Regions from separate parts of the Ruegeria sp. AE4 genome, predicted to be linked through region 2. Evidence: riboswitches for the same ligand, from Rfam matches in the RefSeq annotation. Region 2 holds a riboswitch; the other holds the start of a gene.
The links. Region 2 has a riboswitch for cobalamin ahead of ACR0EK_RS17940 (hypothetical protein). Riboswitches for the same ligand answer to the same signal wherever they lie in the genome.
Positions count from the first base shown of each region.

Region 1 (7,436 bases), on a different contig from region 2:
GGCGCCACCGCGCCCGACACCGCCTTGATCAGCGTCGATTTGCCCGCGCCATTGTCGCCGATCACGGCCAGAATCTCACCCGGCATCAGGTCAAAATCGCAGTGATCCAGCGCAGTCACCTTGCCATAGCGTTTCACAAGGTTCCGTCCTTTGAGAATGGGTTCCATCAGGCTGCCACCTTTCTGATCCACTGGTCGACCGCGACCGCTGCGATGATAAGGATGCCGATCAGCAGGAACGTCCATTGTGCATCTGCGCCCAGCAACCGCAGCCCAAGCGTAAAGACACCCACGATCAGGGCACCGAACAGGGACCCCAGAATAGACCCGCGACCGCCAAACAGCGATATCCCTCCGATCACGACCGCCGTGATGCTTTCGATATTGGCCAGCTGGCCCGAGGTTGGCGAAACCGACCCGATCCGGCCAATCAGGGCCCAGCCCGCAAAGGCGCAGATCAGCCCGGACAGCATGTACACGGATATCAGCGTGCGGTGCACGTTGACACCAGACAGTTCTGCCGCTTCGGGGTCATCCCCGACGGCATAGACATGCCTGCCCCAGGCCGTGTGCCGCAACGCGTATGCAAGGACGAGGATCAGCGCCAGCATGAAGACAACACCAACGGTAAACACCGCCCCGCCCAGGTTAAACTTGGCACCAAACAGTTGCAGGATGGCGGCGTGTTCCTCGATCTCCTGCGACCGGATCGTTTCGTTTTGTGAATAAAGAAAATTCGCCGCAAGAACGATCTGCCACATGCCAAGGGTGACGATGAAAGGCGGCAGCTTGATGCGACTGACCAGAAACCCGTTCAAGGCCCCGATTGCCGAGCCAACAGCAAGGCCGCACACAATCGCAACCGAAGGCGGCATTCCATAACGGAAAGTGAATTGCCCCATCACAACCGACGACATCACCATGATGGCCCCAACACTCAGGTCGATGCCTGCGGTCAGGATCACAAGGCTCTGCGCCGCGGCCACGATCCCGACGATCTGAACCTGTTGCAGGATCAATGTCAGCGCAAAGGGCGAAAAGAACTTGGGGCCCAGCAAGACACCAAAGATGACGATTGCAGCGACAAGGACGATCAGCGGGACCAGCGACGGGTTCACATGCAGAAAATGCTGAACCGTTCCGACAAATCCGCGTTGGTGATCGTCAAATTCGGCAACTTGCTCTGGGCTGCCCTTTGCGGCGGTTTCGAAATCGTCGGCTTGTCGTGAAGAATCGGACATGGAACTTCCCCCAAAGCGTCAGGTTTATGACGACTTTAGCAAGGTTTCGGGCGTGTGGGTGGTTTTGATAAGTGGAAGGCCGCGCAGCGGCCTTCCACACGTTCAGCTTAACCCCAGCAGAGGTCCATGCCTTCCTGAACCGAGATGGACTCGACGCCGTCGGCGGCCTTATCCGTCACAAGCGCCACGCCAGTGTCAAAAAAGTCCTTACCGGGTGTGTTCTCGGGTTTCGTCCCTTCGTCCGCCCATTTCTTGACAGCCTCAACGCCCAGCGATGCCATCAGCAGCGGGTATTGCTGGGATGTTGCGCCGATGACCCCGTCCGCCACGTTCTGCACGCCGGGGCAGCCGCCATCGACGGAAACGATCAGCACGTCATTTTCGCGCCCGATAGCCTTGAGCGCCTCGTAAGCGCCCGCTGCCGCCGGTTCGTTGATGGTATGCACCACATTGATCATCGGGTCTTTGGCCAGCAGGTTCTCCATCGCGCGGCGGCCGCCTTCTTCGTTGCCAGCGGTGACATCGCTGCCAACAAGACGCGGGTCGTCTTCATCGCCAATCACGTTCGGATCGGCCAGATCAACACCGAACCCCTGCAGGAACCCCTGATTGCGAAGCACATCCACAGTGGGCTGGCTGACCGCAAGGTCCAACGTGGCGATTTTGGCGTCGTTTGCCGCATCTCCCAGAGTGGCTTTTGCCCATTGTCCGATCAGAAGCCCCGCAAGGAAATTGTCGGTGGCAAAGGTCGCGTCGGCCGAGTCGATAGGCTCAAGCGGGGTGTCCAGCGCAATCACCAGCAGCCCGGCATCGCGGGCCTGCTGCACCGCCGGAACGATAGACGACGTATCTGACGCGGTCAGCAGGATACCCTTTGCGCCATCCAGTATGCAGGTTTCGATGGCCTGAACCTGAGTTTCGTGGTCGCCGTCGACTTTGCCGGCAAAGGCCTTCAGCGTCATGCCAAGCTCTTCGGCTTTGGCTGTCGCGCCCTCTCTCATTTTGACAAAGAAAGGGTTGGTATCCGTCTTGGTGATCAGGCAAACGGTTTCACCTTCGGCCATTGCACTGCTTGCCATGGCCGTAACCGCCAGCGCCGTAGCGCCTGCAAGTTTCGCAAGTTTCATCGGTAGTCCTCCCAGTTTTCCCAATGCCCGTCAGGGCATACGTCTGATCGGGCGAAATCCGGCCCGATCGAACGTGAAAACCATCACAAGATTCGAATTTCGAGTCAATAAATAAATCACTCTTATTTATTATTGACAGAAAGGAAGGGTTTCAACATTGTCGTCACGAAGGGGATGGCCGTGTCTGCAAACAACTCTTTGGACAATACCGCTGGCGTACGCGAGCCAGACATGCGCGGCACCAACCAAAGCGGAATGCGGGCCCGAAATGAACGGCTTGTCCTGTCACTGGTCCGGCGCCATCAGGCCCTTGCAAAATCTGAGATCGCGCGGATGACCGGGCTGTCGGCACAGACGGTTTCGGTCATCATGCGCCAGTTGGAAACCGATGGGCTGCTTCTGCGGGGCGAACCGATCCGGGGAAAAGTCGGGCAGCCCTCGGTTCCCATGCGCCTGAATCCGGATGGCGCGTATTTCTTTGGGCTCAAAGTCGGGCGGCGCAGTACCGAGCTGGTGCTGACGGATTTCCTTGGCAATGTCAGGCACCGTGAGCGGCGGACTTATGATTTTCCGACGCCCGAGGCGACACTGAGCTTTTCCAAGGAAAGCCTCGACAAAGTGATGACGTCGCTGTCGCCCGAGGCGCGCAGCCGGATCGCGGGTCTTGGGATTGCGATGCCGTTCTACCTTTGGGACTGGGCGCAGACATTGCAGGTTCCGCAGGAGAAAATGGATCCGTGGCGTGACGCGGACCTGAAAGGCGCACTGGCCTCAAGCTATGACTTGCCGGTATTCCTACAGAACGACGCAACGGCCGCCTGCGGTGCCGAGCTGGTCTTTGGCCCGGCGGAAGGCCCACGAGATTTCCTGTATTTTTATGTGGGCTTCTTCATTGGGGGCGGGGTGGTTCTGAACGGCTCCATCTTTTCGGGGCGGGGAAATGCCGGTGCGCTTGGTCCATTGCCTGTGCCGGACGACGCAGGCGGAGTGAAACCGTTGATAGATGTCGCCAGTCTTTATGTGCTGGAGCGCGCAGTTGGTGGGAATGCCGAAACAGCCGGCTCAATCTGGGAAACGACACAGCATTGGGACATACCGGAAACCCACCTTGAGAACTGGTTGAAACAGGCGGCGCACGGGATCGCACATGCCATCGTCTCGTCTTGCAGCCTGATCGACTTCGAATCTGTCAAGATTGATGGCTGGATGCCCACAGGCATCAAGGCGCGGCTGGTGGAATTGGTCGAGGTCAAGCTATCAGACATGAACCTGACCGGGCTTGAACGGCCCTTGGTGCAGGTGGGGACGGCAGGCCCGGATGCCCGCTCATTGGGGGCGGCCAGTTTGCCATTGTCGGAAAGATACCTGCTCGAAGGGTAGGTTCATTCCCTAAAAACCCTGACCTGCATCCAAAGCGGATCCGTCGGAAAAAGGGCATCGCCCGCTAAACTTTTTGACAGCCAGCGCAATTGATCGTTGACGGATGCCGAAGAAGTCTGGCAAGCCGCTCGGCATGTCCGGTTCCGGGGCGTGCTCTGGAATCAATAGGGAATGCGGTGCGGGCTTTGGCCCAATTCCGCAACTGCACCCGCAACTGTAAGCGGCGAGCAGGGCTGAAGTGCCACTGGTGTTAATCCGGGAAGGCCAGCCCAACGCTTTGACCCGCAAGTCAGGATACCTGCCGGACATGTGCCTTTGACAAGGGCACTCCTAATCGGCGACGGGATGTGCGTCGGAGCAGGATGCTTGAAAAAGCAGCTTAGCTTGGACGTCCCCGCAGTCAAAACGCATCTCGTACCGGGGTTGGTGCGATGGGACAAGGACGACTATTGATGACCAAGCTGCTTTCCGCAGCCGCTGTGGCGATGGCGCTTCCAGCGATGGCAAATGCGCATTTCCTGCTGGAATACACCGCTGACACCATGATCGACGCACCGGGGAATGTTCCGGTCAAGCTGATCTTTTGGCATCCGTTCTCGAACGGGCATGTCATGGATCTGGACAAGCCGCAGGAATTCTACGTGATCCACAACGGTCAGAAAACCGATCTGCTGGATACCCTGGAACCCGTACGTTTCACCGGCGGCGAAAACGAAGGCGCGGCATTCAAGGGTTATGTTCCCGTCAAACGGTCGGGCGACTATGTGTTGGTGACTGTTCCCCAGCCCTATTATGAGGAATCCGAGGATATCTATATCCAGCAGATCGCCAAGGCATTCCTGAACCGCAATGAACTGCCGACCGACTGGATGAACCCGGTGGGCCTGCCGGTTGAGATCATCCCGCTCAACAAACCAACCAACATCATCGCGGGTTCGACGTTTACAGGTCGGGTTATGGCCGAAGGCCAACCGGTTGCGGGTGCCGAGATCGAGATCGAGTACATGGCCGCAGAACCGAACATGGAAAGCGCGGCCGCTTCCGCCCCGTCGGTCTCGCCGATGCCGGGTGGTGCATTGGTCGCAACTTCGGATGATAACGGGTATTTCACGTTTGGCGTTCCAAAAGCCGGATATTGGGGATTTGCCGCACTCGGCGCCGGTCCCGTGACCGAACACAACGGCAAAGAACTCAGCCAGGACGCGGTGATCTGGATCCGCGCCTGGGATTTGGAGTAACCGTAGATGCACATCGTTGACGGAGCCTTGTCCAACCCTGTCGTGATCGGCGGAGCCGTCGCTGCTGCGGGTGGAATTGCCATGGGCCTCAGGTCGCTGGATCTTGATCGCATTCCAACAGCGGGGGTGCTGTCTGCCAGCTTTTTCGTGGCATCGCTGATCCATGTGCCGATTGGCCCTTCGTCAGTGCATCTGATCCTCAACGGAATGGCCGGGCTTTTGTTGGGCTGGGCCGCATTCCCGGCCCTGTTCGTCGGGCTTTTGCTGCAAGCCGTCTTCTTTGGTTTTGGCGGGTTGACGGTATTGGGGATCAACACCCTGAACATCGCGTTGCCCGCGGTTTTGGCCGGGCTGATCTTTGGCCGCCTGATCGCCCATGGCTCACCTCTGCAAGGTGCGATATGGGGCGGGGTCGGCGGTGCCTTTGCCATAGCCGCCACAACCGGCATGGTTGCGTTTTCACTGGCCCTGTCCGGGGATGCATTCCTGCCAGCGGCCAAGCTTGTTTTCTTTGCACATATTCCTGTCATGGCGATCGAGGCGATCCTGACCGGGTTCGCGGTTTTGCTGGCGCGCAAGGTCAAGCCCGAGCTGTTTGTCAAAGGAGCGGCCGCGTGAGGTACCTGGCGATCATTCTGGCGCTGTGCTGCGCACCCGTACCTGCCTTGGCGCATAAGGTCATAGCCGGAGTGTTTGAATCCGGTGACGCCATCGAAGGCGAAATCGGCTTTTCCAACGGCGACATGGCAAGCGATACCGAGGTCATCGTCAACGGCCCGGACGGAGCCGAGCTGGGCCGTATCGTAACAGATGCAGACGGGTTCTTTATCTACACACCAAACGCGCCGGTGGCCCATACTTTCTCTGCAAACCTTGGTGCCGGGCATGTGGCCGAGGTCACCATGCCCGCTGCGGATGTCGCCCGGATCATGGGCGTTGAAGCGGAACCCGACACCGCGCCGACAAACGCACCTGCCCAGACAGCGGCGGTGCTCAGCGATGAACAACAACAGGTCATTGCCAGGGCCGTGCGGGATGAGCTGCGCCCGCTGCGTCGGGAAATCGCCGCCTACCGCGAACAAAATGACCTGCAAACTGTTCTGGGTGGGATCGGATATATCGTCGGTCTGTTTGGTCTGGGCTTTTACTTTGCGGCACGCCGCAAGCTGGCGGCCTGATGGCGCACGTTCTGGGGCAACAGGAAAGCACGCTGGTCAAAGCGGGCGCGCAGCGGCGCGGCGCGATCAACCCGCTTGATCCAAGGATGCGGATCGTCATGGCGGTTGTCTTCGCGGTGGTGACTGTCGCGGTGTCCTCGCTGACGGCGCTGTGCGCGGCTTTGGTGGTGTCCCTTTCGCTTCTTGCCGCGTCGCGTCTGCCCTGGCGGAAAACGTTGAAACGCATGGCCATGATGGATGGGTTCATCCTTTTCATGCTGGTGCTGTTGCCATTCTCCATGCCCGGCGACCCGATGTTCACGCTCTGGGGGTTTCCCGCAAGCTGGCAGGGTTTCTGGAAAGCGGTCGAGATCGCTCTGACGGCCAACGCGGTCATCCTGTCCCTTATGGTGCTGGTCGGCACGATGGAGCCGGTCACTCTTGGCCACGCCCTGCACCGCCTGCGCTGCCCCGAAAAGCTGGTTCACCTTCTGATGTTCACCATCCGCTATATCGAGGTTCTGCGGGAAGAATACCTGCGCCTGCGCGCGGCCATGAAGGTACGCGGATTTCGCCCGGCAACAAACTGGCACACCTATCGCAGCTTTGGCTATCTCGTGGGCATGATGCTGGTGCGCGCGATCGAAAGATCCGAACGCATACTTGATGCGATGAAATGCCGGGGGTTTTCAGGCCGTATGCTGCTGCTTCAGGACTTTGCCCTGACCCGAAGGGACATCGTTTTTGCCGCAGGTCTTGGTGCCCTTTGCGCGGGTCTGATCATACTGGATTTGGCATGACACTGATTGCGCTTGAAGATATCTGCTTTGCCTACCCCGGTCAGCCACCCGTTCTTGACGGTGCCAGCCTCAGCCTGTCCGCCGGTCAACGCCTGTCGCTGACGGGCCCGAACGGGGCGGGAAAATCGACCTTGCTGCGTATCACGCTTGGATTGCAGCGCCCACGGTCCGGCACGGTCACGATCTTTGGTCAGCAAAGGGTGCAAGAGGCCGATTTTCATGACGTACGCCGCCGGGTGGGCCTTGTGTTTCAGGATGCGGATGATCAACTGTTCTGCCCGACCGTCGCCGAGGATATCGCCTTTGGCCCGCTCAACCTGGGCAGAACACGCGACGAAGCGCTAGCCATCGTAGAAAACGTGTTGGGTGATCTGGACCTGATGCATCTGAAGAACCGCATCACCCACAAATTGTCAGGGGGTGAAAAACGGCTGGTTACGCTGGCGACCGTTCTGGCGATGGAGCCCGAGGTTCTGCTGCTTGATGAACCCACC
Region 1 covers NZ_JBQFZK010000026.1:12,288-19,723, forward strand. Annotated here, with positions in the region: gene ACR0EK_RS19315 (ATP-binding cassette domain-containing protein) at 1-167, opposite strand, end outside; gene ACR0EK_RS19320 (ABC transporter permease) at 167-1,240, opposite strand; gene ACR0EK_RS19325 (substrate-binding domain-containing protein) at 1,348-2,367, opposite strand; gene ACR0EK_RS19330 (ROK family transcriptional regulator) at 2,542-3,747, shown strand; cobalamin riboswitch at 3,869-4,067, shown strand; gene ACR0EK_RS19335 (DUF4198 domain-containing protein) at 4,200-4,985, shown strand; gene cbiM (cobalt transporter CbiM) at 4,992-5,603, shown strand; gene ACR0EK_RS19345 (cobalt ABC transporter permease) at 5,600-6,163, shown strand; gene cbiQ (cobalt ECF transporter T component CbiQ) at 6,163-6,942, shown strand; gene ACR0EK_RS19355 (energy-coupling factor ABC transporter ATP-binding protein) at 6,939-7,436, shown strand, end outside.
Region 1: linked by a shared signal. The riboswitch ahead of ACR0EK_RS19335 (DUF4198 domain-containing protein) and the one ahead of ACR0EK_RS17940 (hypothetical protein) in region 2 are both predicted to bind cobalamin.

Region 2 (7,436 bases):
GTTTTGCGCGGCAACTATGCTACAGTGATTGCGTTCAAGAATGTGAGAAACGCTATGACTGCCAACAAAGCGCAGGCGGATTACTGGAGTTCAGCTCCGGGACTTCAGTGGATCAGGTTCGAAGAAGAACTGGACGCTGTTTTTGAAGCGGTGGACCAAGAACTCATCCGGCGAGCGGGTGATATCCATGATGCGGATGTACTTGATGTTGGTTGCGGAACCGGCGCCACGAGCCGTGCTTTTGCGAAAAAGCTGACCCCAAATGGAACACTGACGGCGCTGGATATTTCCAAACCGCTCTTGGAGCACGCTCAAAAGAAAGCTGGAAAACTTACTGTAAAATCAAAGTATTTTTTGATGGACGCGCAACAAGGTGCGATCCCAAGCGCGCCATTTGATCTTGTGATTTCGCGCTTTGGCGTCATGTTCTTTTCCGATCCGAACGCTGCGTTTGCCAATATACGAAAGCACATGCGGGCGCGGGGGCGTTTGATTGTAGCGGCTTGGGCTCCAATGGCAATAAACCCTTGGTTCGATGCTCCGTGCAAAGCGGCAGTTTCACGTTTGGGTCCACCTGATCCTGCTGATCCCAACGCACCGGGACCGCTGGGTTTTCAGGATATCGATTACGTTGTCGATGTGTTGAAAAAAGCAGGATTCAGAAATGTGACAGGAGAAGTTTCGGCGATCACACTAAAACATCAAGGACCGCTCAAAAAAGTTGCTGACTTGGCTTCCAACATAGGACCAGCAGCGCGAATTCTAAAAAAGTATTGTGGAACGGATGCGGATGTCGCGGCAATACAAGAAGCCGTTATGGAAAAATTCAGGGTATTCGAGAAGCCGGAGGGCGTGGGTATTCCCGCAAAGTTAAACTTTTTTGAAGCAGTTAACCCTGGATAAGCTTACAAAAGACAGCCAGGAGACAGACACGTACAGCTGGTGTAACACCCCACGTCAGTCTACAATTCCTTACGCGCCCTGAGCGCCGCCGTGATCGTCCCGTCGTCCAGATAATCCAACTCTCCACCGATGGGCACGCCTTGCGCCAGTGAGGTCAGGCGCACCTGGCCTTCCAGCTGATCGGCGATGTAATGGGCGGTGGTCTGGCCGTCGACAGTGGCGTTCAGGGCAAGGATCACTTCGGTGATCCCTTCGGCCAGGACCCGATCCCTGAGGCGGGGAATGCGCAGCTCGTCCGGGCCGATACCGTCCAGTGCAGACAGTGTGCCACCCAGCACGTGATAGCGGCCTTTGAAGACCCCTGACCGTTCCATCGCCCAAAGGTCGGCGACGTCCTCGACCACGCAGAGTTCGCCGGTCGCTCGGGCCTCGCTATTGCATATGTCACAGATATCCGTGGTGCCCACATTGCCGCAATTCAGGCATTCGCGGGCGGTGACGGCCACTTGCTGCATGGCGTCTGACAGGGGCGTCAGCAGCAGAGCGCGTTTGCGGATCAGGTGCAGCACCGCGCGGCGGGCCGAGCGCGGGCCCAACCCCGGCAGTTTGGCCATCAGGTCGATCAGATTGTCGATTTCGCTGTTCGTGCCCATGGCCTGTCCTGCTTTGCGCCGGAGGGAGCCTCCGGCGGGAGTATTTGGGAAAAGATGAAGCTCAGAACGGTAGCTTGATGTCTTTGGGCAAGCCCATGCTTTCGGTCAGCTTGCCCATCTCTTCCTGTGAACGTTCGGCGGCTTTGGCCTGAGCGTCCTTGATGGCGGCCAGGATCAGGTCTTCGACCACTTCCTTGTCGTCGCCGTTGAAGATCGACGGGTCGATGTCCAGCCCCTTGAGTTCACCCTTGGCTGTGGCCGTTGCCTTGACCAGCCCTGCACCGGATTCGCCGACAACCATCATGTTGTTCAGTTCTTCCTGCATTTCGGTCATCTTGGTTTGCAGGTCTTGTGCGGATTTCATCATCTTGGCCATGTCGCCCAGACCGCCAAGCCCGCCGAGTCCTTTCAGCATCAGTCGTCTCCTGTGTTTCTGTTTGGTTCTAAATACGGACCGCAGGCAGGCGGCACAAGAGGTCTCCCGCCTGTCCAGATCAGAGCGTCGCGGACTGATCATTTATCCGCCCGCATTCCCTCCCTCAGTTGCATGGTGGAGGGGCGTGAGTATGCCGGTTTCTTGAGGCGTGGACCCGCGGGCTTAGGCCTAATCCTCTTCGAACGGGTCCCATTCCTCTTCGACTTCGGGAAGGGCCTCGGTCACAACCTTGGCGGCGCGCTGCTCCGGTGTTTCGATCCGAATGATCTTTGCCTTGGGGAATTGCGTCAGCACGGCCTGAACCAGCGGGTGTTCTTCGGCCTCGGCTTTCAGGGCCAGTTCGGCCCGGTCCCGCACTTCCGCGATGGTCGCGGCATCCCCGTCCGAGACAATGGAGACGGCCCACCGATTGCCGGTCCAGCGTTGCAGGGCAGAGCCCAATCGCGACGCCAGATCCGACGGTGCCTGAGGTGTCTGGGTGAATTCGATCCGGCCAGGCTGGTACGACACAAGGCGCACGCCGCTTTCCACCTCGACAAGCAGTTTCACATCGCGGTTTGTGCGGATCAGTTCCACCACATGCCCGAAGGTTGGATAGCGGGCCAGGGCCGTCTGTGCATCCTGCGCCAGCGCGGCAACCGGTGCGCCACCCGCGCCGCGCGGGGGCGATGTATAGGCAGGCGGCGGGGTCGCGTTGGATTGCGTTGCCACAGTGGCCTGCCGGGACAGTGACATGCCCCCGCCCGGCCCGCCGGGAGGCGAAGGTGGGACGTCTTGCAGCCGTTTGATCAGCTCTTCGGGGCTGGGCAAATCGGCGACATGCGTCAGTCGGATAACAGCCATTTCGGCGGCCATCATCGCGTTGGGCGCGGCAGAGACTTCCTCCAGCGCCTTCAGCAGCATTTGCCACATCCGGGTCAGAACCCGCATCGGCAAGGCCTCGGCCATGTGCTGGCCCCGTGTGCGTTCGTCGGGGGAAACTGTCGGGTCTTCGGCCGCGTCAGGTGTGATCTTTACGACAGACACCCAATGCGTGATTTCGGCCAGATCGCGCAGCACGGCCAGAGGATCTGCACCTTCCGCATATTGACCGCTCAGTTCAGTGAGCGCCCCTGCCGCGTCACCACGCAGGATCATGTCCATCAGGTCCAGAACCCGTCCACGATCGGCCAGACCCAGCATCGCACGGACCTGATCCGCCGTCGTCTCACCGGCTCCGTGCGAGATTGCCTGATCCAGCAGTGAGGTCGCGTCGCGGGCCGATCCTTCTGCGGCGCGGGTGATCAACGCCAGCGCATCGTCGGCGATCTGCGCGCTCTCCGCCCCGGCGATCTTGCGCAGCAGGCCGATCATGTCTTCGGGCTCGATCCGGCGCAGGTCAAAGCGCTGACACCGCGACAGAACCGTGACCGGCACTTTGCGAATCTCGGTGGTCGCGAAGATGAATTTCACATGTGCGGGCGGTTCCTCGAGCGTCTTGAGCAGCGCGTTGAATGCGCTGGTCGAGAGCATGTGAACCTCGTCGATGATGTAGATCTTGTAGCGTGCACTGGCGGCGCGATAGCGGACACTGTCGATGATCTCGCGGATATCGTTGACGCCGGTACGGCTGGCCGCATCCATTTCCATCACATCGACATGGCGACCTTCCATGATTGCGACGCAATGCTCGCACTGACCGCAAGGCTCGGTTGTCGGTCCTCCGGTTCCATCCGGTCCGATGCAGTTCATGCCTTTGGCGATGATCCGCGCCGTGGTGGTTTTTCCCGTTCCGCGAATGCCGGTCATGATAAAGGCCTGCGCAATCCGGTCGGCCTCGAAGGCGTTTTTTAGGGTGCGCACCATAGCATCTTGACCCACCAGGTCGGCAAAGGTTTCCGGGCGGTATTTGCGGGCGAGAACCTGATAGGCGGGGCTTGGCGTGTCTGTCATGTCTTCTCGCTCGGATTCGGTGCTTCGGCACAGCGTAGTGGCGGCGGCACTCCGCGTCCACTGTGGGGCGCGATGATTTTTTGTTTCAGAAACGGGCTGGTTTCCAACTAAACTGGTCCAGCGGATTTAATGACTCATTTCTTAAAGAGTACCTTGGGGGAGGACGCACTTCATGTCGCAGCTGGTCATTTTTGCTCTGCAGGTCGGAGGCGGAACGCTTGCCCTTACTTCAATGCCCGGGCGAGGCGGGGATTACGTCGGCGATCTGGATATGATTGCGGCGTGGAAACCGGGCCTTGTGATTTCAATGACGACGGCTGTTGAAATGCTTCAGGATGGCGCGCAGCACTTTGGCAGCGACATCCAAAGCCGTGCCAGCCGGTGGGTTCACCTGCCGATCGAAGATTTTGGAGCACCGACGCAGGCGGTTCAGAAGGCCTGGCCAGAGGTCAGCGCCACGGCCCGACATGCGCTGTCGGGCGGTGGCCGGGTTCTTGTGCATTGCCGTGGGGGGTGCGGCAGATCCGGGATGATTGTTCTGCGACTGATGGTTGAATGCGGTGAACGCGCCAGCGACGCACTGGACCGCCTGCGGGCCGTGCGCCCCTGCGCTGTCGAAACCGATGCGCAGCTGGCCTGGGCGTCCCGGATCACCCCGGCACAGGTGGAAGTGGGATCAAGCTGACAGCTGATGGGTTGCGTAGCCGGTTTTCCGGGGCCGGATCGTTGAAACCTCGATCATGGCGCAAGGCGGGTTCGCGACAATGCCCGAGGGCAGCGTGCTGAATGTAGGTCCGAAGATCAAATCGGCATAGGCATCAAGGTCCCGAATTGCCGTATCAGGGTGCGCCCCGCAGAAAACGCGAACACTGTCGGATCGCGCTCGGATCGTTGCCATGCACCCTTCCGCGCAATGTGACAGCGCGCTGTTGCCTTCAAATTCGAAATCCTCGCTGGTGGCCGAAACCGCCTGCGCCATGGCTTCGGAAATCGAGCGGGCCAGTCGCGCCAAAGCCGGGCAGGTTTTCCCAGTCCGCTGGCACACAGTAGCGCTGTATTCGTGTGACTTTGTCTTCCAGATCATCCTGCGCCCTCCGCGCGTGGTGGGCTGGATATTGGGGCAGGTGGGACAGCATCTCGCTGTCAGGACCTGCCCGGACACCCCGCCCGAGTTTCGGTTTCAGTTCCGATGGCAGGTCTCCTGACTTGCGGGTCATTGCTCTGCCGACCTTCCCAGCCCGTGGGCCAGTGGTATTTCGGCATTGCTTACCGCTTACAGTTGCGGGGGCAGTCGCGGACTTGGTTGATATCTGTGTGACCAGACAAACCGCACCGTGTTCCCTTTTCATCCCGACCTCTTGTGGGGGCCGGAAACCATCACACAACCGCTAGCGCCTGATCGCGTTCCGAGTCAAGCCGATCTTTAGGCCGGACGTTTGGTCATGCTGGATGCGGTTTACGTTCCGGCTTAGTTTCGTCGGCATCGAAGGCAGGCAAACCATTGTTTCAGCGAAAGCCGGGGATCATGTTGGATACGGAACAGACGGTGTTGATCGAAGATTTCCGCTTTCCGTCAGGGTCCGTGACCTTGTCGGCGCGGCTGTACCGGCCAGTGGGTGAGCCGGAAACCGTTGTCGTACTTAACAGTGCCACGGGTGTGCCGCGTGACTATTATCAACATTTTGCGCGATGGCTGGCTACCAAGCGGGGGATAGCTTGCCTGACCTATGACTATCGGGACTACGGGCTTTCTTTGGTCGGCCGCCTGAAAGACGCAACTGCAACAATGGCGGATTGGGCGTTGATCGACATGCCAGCGGCACGGGCCGAAATGCGCAGGCGGTTTCCAAAGGCGCAGCAGTGGACCATCGGCCATTCCGTCGGTGCGATGCTGGGGCCGGTGCAGCCGGATATCGACCAGATCGACCGAATGATCGGTGTGTGTTCGGGACTGGTGACTTTGAAAGATCACCCATGGCCCTATCGGGGGTTGGCAGGGCTGTTCTGGTATGGCCATGCACCGCTGATGGTGCGGGCACTTGGCTATCTACCCGGCAAAGCAATCGGGTTTGGTTCGGACCTGCCCGCCTCGGTCTACTGGCAATGGCGCAAATGGTGTACAGCCCCTCTTAGCTACGTTCCCGAGATCGGGCAGAATTTGCCTGATGCGCATTGGGGCAGTTCTGGAACACCAGTGGATCTGTTCACGTTCGAAGATGACCAGATGGCTCCGCCCGAGGCGGTTTGGCGCCTTGCTGATTTGTATGGCCCCGAGGCCAGACGCCACCTTCTGAAGCCGGCTGAATTCGGACTGCCGGAAATAGGCCATATCGGAGCATTTGCCCGTCGCAATGCAGCGGTCTGGCCGCGCCTGATCGCCTGATCAGACGCGACGCAGGTTTTCCTAACACCTTGCAGTTATGGCCGTTTGCGAAGCTTCTTGTCCTGCATGACACCGCGCACCATCTTGCCGAACGCCTTGTCCCGCGCCCGCGATTGGGCAACGGTTTCCGAGTTTCGCTGATCTTCACGCCGCAGCTTGCGCCAACGGTCCAGCCGGGTCGGGTCAAGTGCGCCTTCGCCGATTGCGTTCTGCACGGCACAGCCGGGCTCGGTCTCGTGCTGACAATCCGAAAAGCGACAGCTTTGGCCAAGCTCCGTGATGTCCGAGAACACGTTGTCGATCCCGTCCTGAGCGTCCAGCAAACGCAGTGCGCGCATTCCCGGCGTATCGATCAGCCAGCCACCGTTACCCATCCGGTGCAACGCGCGCACCGTTGTCGTGTGTCTGCCCCGTGCGTCGTCTTCGCGAATTTCAGACGTGGCGAGGTTTTGATCCGTCATGGCGTTGCTGAGCGTCGTTTTACCTACGCCCGACGACCCGACCAGCGCGCCGGTCTGGCCTTTGGGGCACCATGCCAGAACCTTTTCGACATCTGCCGGGTCCAGCGCATTGACCGCCAGCACCGACAGAAAAGGGTCCAGAGATTGCACTTGTCCCGAGAAACTGCCGGGGTCATCCGACTGGTCAGCTTTCGTCAGGACAACGACCGGATAACATCCGGCCTGATGCGCCAGCGCCAGATAACGTTCCAGCCGGGGAAGGTTGAAGTCCGCATTGCACGAGCTGACGATGAACAACACATCGACATTGGCTGCTATCAGTTGTGTTGCGGCACCTGTACCGGCAGCCCTGCGTTGCAGCAGGCTGCGCCGGTCCAGAATGTGACGCACGCGGTTTTCGGCGTCGGCAAGGACCCAATCCCCAACGGCATATGAACCGGTCGGATTATCCGGTGTCAGCAAAGGGATATCACCATCCGGGCTCAGCCCGATCAGACGGTCCCGATGTACCGATGCGATACGAAAGGGCGTGTCAGAAGGAAAAACCGCATGCTGCGCGGCAAAGTAAGAGGACCATCCCAGGTCCGAAAGCGTATAAGACATTTATCTGCCTGTTTTCAGAAACAGCAATGCCAACGGATGGCAAGCGCGCATCCGCAGGTCGTGTG
Region 2 covers NZ_JBQFZK010000020.1:5,754-13,189, forward strand. Annotated here, with positions in the region: gene ACR0EK_RS17915 (class I SAM-dependent methyltransferase) at 55-903, shown strand; gene recR (recombination mediator RecR) at 963-1,556, opposite strand; gene ACR0EK_RS17925 (YbaB/EbfC family nucleoid-associated protein) at 1,618-1,971, opposite strand; gene ACR0EK_RS17930 (DNA polymerase III subunit gamma/tau) at 2,161-3,924, opposite strand; gene ACR0EK_RS17935 (protein-tyrosine phosphatase family protein) at 4,097-4,609, shown strand; gene ACR0EK_RS17940 (hypothetical protein) at 4,601-5,008, opposite strand; cobalamin riboswitch at 5,099-5,317, opposite strand; gene ACR0EK_RS17945 (alpha/beta hydrolase family protein) at 5,450-6,307, shown strand; gene rsgA (ribosome small subunit-dependent GTPase A) at 6,343-7,371, opposite strand.